Linked DNA regions of Azospirillum brasilense. The protein of the gene in region 1 interacts with the protein of each later gene in a pairwise test. Links are inferred from orthologs where the notes say so. Each region holds a gene or a part of one and is shown on either strand. Other genes may lie near its edges. The genes, in order: secA and secB.

The links.
Region 2: the proteins of secA (region 1) and secB interact in binary tests that used the Escherichia coli proteins (3 or more experiments, as listed by UniProt). The link is inferred for Azospirillum brasilense from one-to-one orthologs.

The regions. Positions count from the first base shown.
Region 1 is NZ_CP059449.1:744,761-748,328, forward strand. Bases 45-3,299 are described here. They hold secA (preprotein translocase subunit SecA), read right to left. Parts: upstream 2,996-3,299; coding sequence 245-2,995; downstream 45-244. Other genes in these bases: mscL (large conductance mechanosensitive channel protein MscL), read right to left, coding at 45-94. Outside these bases: more of mscL, read right to left, coding at 1-44; H1Q64_RS03555 (peptidylprolyl isomerase), read left to right, coding at 3,392-3,568. UniProt on the Escherichia coli protein: Required for protein export, interacts with the SecYEG preprotein conducting channel.
Region 2 is NZ_CP059449.1:977,020-980,299, reverse strand. Bases 209-3,175 are described here. They hold secB (protein-export chaperone SecB), read left to right. Parts: upstream 209-1,426; coding sequence 1,427-1,924; downstream 1,925-3,175. Other genes in these bases: rho (transcription termination factor Rho), read right to left, coding at 2,065-3,175; H1Q64_RS04635 (FxsA family protein), read left to right, coding at 709-1,326; H1Q64_RS04640 (Tim44/TimA family putative adaptor protein), read right to left, coding at 209-465. Also shown: more of H1Q64_RS04640, read right to left, coding at 1-208; more of rho, read right to left, coding at 3,176-3,280. UniProt on the Escherichia coli protein: One of the proteins required for the normal export of some preproteins out of the cell cytoplasm. It is a molecular chaperone that binds to a subset of precursor proteins, maintaining them in a translocation-competent state.

The DNA.
Region 1 (3,568 bases):
TGACGATGCCGGTGAAGGCCGCGCCGATGATGATGCCGACGGCCAGTTCCACGACGTTGCCGCGGCTGATGAAGGTCTTGAATTCCTGCAACATGGCTGCGCTCCCGCTTGTTGATCGGAAGAACGCCACAGCCCAGCCGAAGTTTCCAGGACCGCAAAAGGAAAGGGGCCGGCCCCTGCGGCCCAGCCCCTTCCCGAACGTCCCCCTCCGGAACGTCCCCGGCGGCGTTCTTCGCGGCGGCGCTTACGCCACCTTGCCGTGGCAGTGCTTGTACTTCTGGCCCGAGCCGCAGGGGCACGGCGCGTTGCGCGGCGTGTTCGCCCAGGCGTTGGGGTCGGCCCCCGGCACCACCGAAGCGGCGGCCTCGCGACGGACCATGCCGGCGGGCAACGGCGCGTCGGCCGGCGGATAGCCCTGAGCAGCGCCCGCTCCGGCCTCGGCCATCGCCAGCGCCGGATCGTCGCGGCCCTCGTGCATCTCCTGCGGCGGACGGGCGTACAGTTCCTCCGGCTGCGGGGCGATGCGGATCTCGACATGCATCAGCACGGCGGTCACCTGCTCGCGCAGGGTCGACAGCATAGTCTCGAACAGCTCGAAGGCTTCGCGCTTGTACTCGTTCAGCGGGTCCTTCTGGGCGTAGGCGCGCAGGCTGATGCCCTGGCGGAGATGGTCGAGCTGGAGCAGGTGATCCTTCCATTCCTGGTCGAGGATCTGCAGCAGCAGGCTCTTCTCCACATGCCGCATCGTCTCGGCACCGTAATTCTCCACCTTCTCCGCGTATTTACGGTCGGCAGCCTCGCGGACGCGCTCCTCGATCTCCGGCTCGGCGATGCCCTCTTCCTTGGCCCAGTCGGCGACCGGCAGGTCCATGCCCAGGAGGCGGTTCACCTCCTCGTGCAGGCCGGCGATGTCCCAGGCCTCGGAGTAGGAGTTCGGCGGGATCGCCTTGTTGACCATGTTGGAGACGACCTGATGGCGCATCTCCAGGACGGTCTCGGCGATGTCCTCGGTGTCCATGATCTCGCGACGCTGCTCATAGACGACCTTGCGCTGGTCGTTCATGACGTTGTCGAACTTGAGCAGGTTCTTGCGGACCTCGAAATGGTGGGCCTCGACCTTGGTCTGGGCCTTTTCCAGTGCCTTGTTGATCCAGGGGTGGATGATCGCCTCCCCCTCCTTCAGGCCGAGGCGCTGGAGCATGCCGTCCATGCGCTCCGACCCGAAGATGCGCATCAGGTCGTCGTCCAGCGACAGGAAGAACTTGGAGGCGCCCGGATCACCCTGGCGGCCCGAACGGCCGCGCAGCTGGTTGTCGATGCGGCGGCTCTCGTGCCGCTCCGTGCCGACGACGTAGAGGCCGCCGGCCTGCTTGACCAGCTCGCGCGCTTCGGCCACCTCGGCCTCGATCTGCTTGACCTTGGCGTCGCGCTCCGGTCCGTCCGGCAGGTTGGCCAGCTCCATCTGGATGCGCATCTCGACGTTGCCGCCGAGCTGGATGTCGGTGCCGCGGCCGGCCATGTTGGTGGCGACCGTGACGGCGCCGGGACGGCCCGCCTGCGCGACGATGTAGGCTTCCTGCTCGTGGTGGCGGGCGTTCAGCACGTTGTGCGGGATGCCGCGCTTCTTCAGCAGCTCGGCGATCAGCTCCGACTTCTCGATGGAGGTGGTGCCGACCAGCACCGGCTGCTGGCGCTTGCGGGCGTCCTCGATCAGGTCGATGATCGCGTCGTACTTCTCCGACGCCTTGCGGTAGACCTCGTCGTCCATGTCCTTGCGCTGGACCGGCACGTTGGTCGGCATGTCCACGACCTCCAGGCCGTAGATCTCCGCGAACTCCGCCGCCTCGGTCATCGCCGTGCCGGTCATGCCGGCCAGCTTCGGGTAGATGCGGAAGTAGTTCTGGAAGGTGATGGAAGCGAGCGTCTGGTTCTCGCGCTGGATCGTCACCTTCTCCTTGGCCTCCAGCGCCTGGTGCAGGCCTTCCGAATAGCGGCGGCCCTCCATCATGCGGCCGGTGAACTCGTCGATGATGATGACCTTGTCGTCCTTGACGATGTAGTCCTTGTCGCGCTGGAACAGCGTGTAGGCGCGCAGCGCCTGCTGGGAATGGTGGACCAGCGCCACGTTCTGGATGTCGTACAGACCGCCCGCCTTCAGCAGCCCGGCCTCGGCCAGAAGCTGTTCCATATGCTCCTGCCCGGCCTCGGACAGGCTGACCGTGCGGTTCTTCTCGTCCAACTCATAGTCGTCCCGCGTCAGCTGCGGGATCAGGCGGTCCACCTGCACGTACATTTCCGACGAATCGGTGGACGGGCCGGAGATGATCAGCGGAGTGCGCGCCTCGTCGATCAAGATCGAGTCGACCTCGTCCACGATGGCAAAGTTGAAGGGCCGCTGGACCATGTCCTCCAGCCGGAACTTCATGTTGTCACGCAGATAGTCGAAGCCGAATTCGTTGTTCGTGCCGTAGGTGATGTCGGCGGCGTAGGCGGCGCGGCGCTCCTCGTCGTCCAGCCCGTGCACGATGCAGCCGGTGGTCAGGCCGAGGAAGCCGTAGATGCGCCCCATCCAGGCGCTGTCGCGCGAGGCCAGATAGTCGTTCACGGTGACGACGTGGACGCCCTTGCCCTCCAGCGCGTTCAGATAGACGGCCAGCGTGGCGACCAGCGTCTTGCCTTCGCCGGTGCGCATCTCGGTGATCTTGCCCTGGTGCAGGACCATGCCGCCCATCAGCTGCACGTCGTAGTGCCGCTGCCCCAGCACGCGCTTGCCGGCCTCGCGCACGGTGGCGAAGGCGTCGGGCAGGATGGCGTCGAGCGTCTCGCCCTGCGACAGCCGTCCGCGCAGCCAATCGGTGCGAGCGCGCAGCGCGTCGTCGGAGAGCGCCGCCAACTCGGGCTCCAGCGCGTTGATCTGCTGGACGGATTTTTGCAGCGCCTTGACGGTGCGCGTGTTGGCGGTGCCGAAAATCTTGCGGGCGAGAGCACCGAACATGAAAACCTCGGGGGTGGAACGTCGTGAAGCCGGCTTTTTGACCGGTCTCACATAGGCCCGAAGCAAGTTTCTGTCAACGAGACCCGCCCCTTTGCCCGGCCCTTTGAGGGGTGCGTCGCGGGGGTGCCGGCGCTGCACGGGGCGAGGATCGGCGTGTGATGCGCCCTGGAAGCACCACCGTTCCGCCGCCATATCGCCTTGAACACGGTCGAAGCAAGGCGCCGGCGTCACGGCCGCGCATCACGACCGCTTGCCCCGCGCCGCGAACCCATGCTTAATCCCCCGCGGATTCGGGCGCGGGGCCGGACAGCCGGCGCAGCTGGTCGTCCGTCATAAGAAGCCCCCTGTCATAACATTGCCTGTGACAAGACACATCCGCCGGAAGGAAGAGACTCCATGGTGAATCGAGTGTTCCGCGCCGCCCTGCTGTCGATGGCCGCCTGCGGCCTCGCGCTGGCCGCACACGCCCAGACTCCGGCTCCGGCTCCCGCGGCGACGCCCGCTCCCGCCGCGCAGGCCGCTCCCGCCCCGGCGGAGGCCGATCCGGTGGTGGCGCGCGTCAACGGCGAGGCG
Region 2 (3,280 bases), 230 kb from region 1 along the record:
ATCGGCGTCGGTGATCGTTTCGATGCGGGTCTCCAGCGTCTCGCCGGCCGACTGGCGCTCGCGCACCGCGCGGGCGAAGTTGTCGTAGACCTCGTCCGAGAGCAGGGGGCGCAGGGTGGCCGTGTCGCCCTTGGCGAAGGCCTCCACGATCATCTGGAAGGCGCCGCGGGCGCCCTGCAGGAAATACTTCTCGTCGAAGCTGGGGTCGGCGGCCTTGATCTGCTCCAGCGCCGTGGCCAGCGACACCGGCTCGTCGGGCGACGGGGCGGTGTTCGGCAGGGGCCGCTCGCGGTTGGGCATCGCCACCACGTTGTCGGGCTGGTTGTTGGGGCGGGCCGTGAAGGGGTTCGGCCGCTGACGCTCCTCACCGGTGCGGCGGCCGAGCACGCTGCGCAGCCGGTACACGAGAAACGCCGCGATCATCGCGAAGATCAGGATCTCGACGAACACAAACCCATCTCCCATCATCCATCCTTCCGGGTGACTGAAGGCCGGCCCCGAAATCACCGGCCCCGCTTGATCCACTACTGGACCCTCCGGCGGGTGAGCATTAAGTGTACCGGAACGGTGCCGGGACCAGATCCCAGCTCGCCCTCTCCGCCGAGGATTCCACCCGATGACCCGTGCCGGAGCTGTTCTTCCAACCAAAGATCGGGTGACGTACCCTGGTGTAGATAGGCCCTCGGGGTTGAAAGAGCAAGGACGGCCATGAATCCCCTGTTGCTGTTGTTCCTTTTGCTGCCGATCGCGGAAATCGCCACCTTCATCGAGGTCGGCGACTGGATTGGCGCCGGCCCGACGGTCGGGCTGGTGATCCTGTCCGCCATCCTCGGGTCCGTGCTGATCCGGTGGCAGGGATTGTCCGTTCTCAAACGCGCGCAGGAGGCGGCGGAGCGCGGCGAGAGCCCGGTCGGCGCCGTATTCGAGGGGTTCTGCGTCGTCGTCGCCGGCCTGCTGCTGATCATCCCCGGCTTCCTGACGGACATCGTCGGAATCCTGCTGTTCGTGCGCCCGATCCGCAACGCTCTGGGCCGCTGGCTGTTCGACCGTATGAAAGGCGCGGCCTCCTTCCAGATGCACGGCCGCATGGGCGGTCAGGCGGGTGGCCAAGGCTGGAACGCCGGCAATCCGAACGGCCCCCATGGCGGGCCGCCCGACCGCCCGCCGCCGGGTGTGATCGACGTCGATTACCAGGAGGTCGACCCCGATGGCGGCCGTCCGGGAAACGCCGGTCCGGCGGACCGCGACGGGCCGGACGACACGCCCAAGCTCGGGGACTCCCGCTGGGCGCCGCCCGGTTCGCCCTACCGCAACGACCGCGGGTGAAACGCACCGGTTTCACTTTGTGGAGCCAGCGGTTCCGTGCTAGCCAGCGGGTCTTGAAGACCTTTCCATCGTGATGCCGCCCCGCGGCCAGGAGTTGTCCATGTCCGATCAGCAGATCAACGGTCAAGATCAGGAAGCCGCCTCGTCGCTGCCGATGCATGTGCTGGCGCAGTATGTGAAGGACCTGTCCTTCGAGAACCCCAACGCACCGCAAAGCCTGCTGCCCGGCCAGCCGCAGCCGCAGGTCAACATCGGCGTGGACGTGCAGGTTCAGCCGATGGGCGAGGACGTCTACGAGGTCGTGCTCAAGCTGCATTGCGAGGCCAAGCAGGCCGAGGCGACCGCCTTCCTGGTCGAGGTCGCCTACGGCGGCCTGTTCCAGCTTCCGGGCCTGCCGCAGGAGCATCACCGCCCGGTGCTGCTGATCGAGGCGCCGCGGATGCTGTTCCCGTTCGCCCGCGCCATCGTGGCCGGCTGCACCCAGGACGGCGGCTTCCCGCCGCTGATGATCAACCCGATCGACTTCGTCGACCTGTACCGTCGCCAGACCGCCGGCCAGCAGGCCCAGGCCGAAGAGGCGCCGCAGTCGCCGTTCTGATATGGCGATTCTGACGGCAGCGTTCTGATCCGGGCCATCGGTTTCGGGCAAACAAAAAGGCGGGAGGCTCCATTGGGGCCTCCCGCCTTTTTTGTGCCCTCCCCCGCCCTTGGACCGGATGGGGGAGAGGAAACCACCGATTACTGATTCATGGACTCGAAGAATTCCGAGTTCGACTTTGTGTGCTTCAGCTTGTCGACCAGGAAGTCCACCGCGTCGGTCACACCCATCGGCATCAGGATGCGGCGCAGGATCCACATCTTGGAGATGGTGCCCTTGTCCACCAGCAGCTCCTCCTTGCGGGTGCCCGACTTGGAGATGTCGATGGCCGGGAAGGTGCGCTTGTCGGAGAGCTTGCGGTCCAGCACGATCTCGGAGTTGCCGGTGCCCTTGAACTCTTCGAAGATCACCTCGTCCATGCGGCTGCCGGTGTCGATCAGCGCGGTCGCGATGATGGTCAGCGAACCGCCCTCCTCGATGTTGCGGGCCGCACCGAAGAAGCGCTTCGGGCGCTGCAGCGCGTTGGCGTCGACACCGCCGGTCAGCACCTTGCCCGAGGAGGGAACGACGGTGTTGTAGGCGCGGGCCAGACGGGTGATGGAGTCCAGCAGGATGACCACGTCGCGCTTGTGCTCGACCAGCCGCTTGGCCTTCTCGATGACCATCTCGGCAACCTGGACGTGGCGCGTCGCCGGCTCGTCGAAGGTGGAGCTGATGACCTCGCCCCGCACGGAGCGGGCCATGTCGGTCACCTCTTCCGGACGCTCGTCGATCAGCAGGACGATCAGATAGGCTTCCGGGTGGTTGGTTGCGATGGAATGGGCGATGTTCTGCAGCATCACGGTCTTGCCCGTGCGCGGCGGGGCGACGATCAGCCCGCGCTGGCCCTTGCCCAGCGGCGCCACGAGGTCGATGATGCGGCCCGTGTAGTTCTTCTTGGTCGGGTCGTCGACTTCCATGCGCAGCCGCTCTTCCGGATAGAGCGGGGTCAGGTTGTCGAAGTTGATGCGGTGGCGGACCTTGTCCGGCGCATCGAAGTTGATCGTGTTGACCTTGAGAAGGGCGAAGTAGCGCTCGCCATCCTTGGGCGCGCGGATCTGGCCTTCGACCGTGTCGCCGGTGCGCAGGCTGAAGCGGCGCACCTGGCTGGGGCTGACATAGATGTCGTCAGGGCCGGGAAGATAGTTGGCCTCCGGCGAGCGCAGGAACCCGAAGCCGTCCTGAAGAACCTCGAGCACGCCGTCGCCGTAGATCGGGACATCGTTTTCCGCCAGCTGCTTGAGGATGGCGAACATCATGTCCTGCTTGCGCAGAGTGCTGGCGTTCTCGATCTGCAGTTCCTCGGCGAACGCCAGC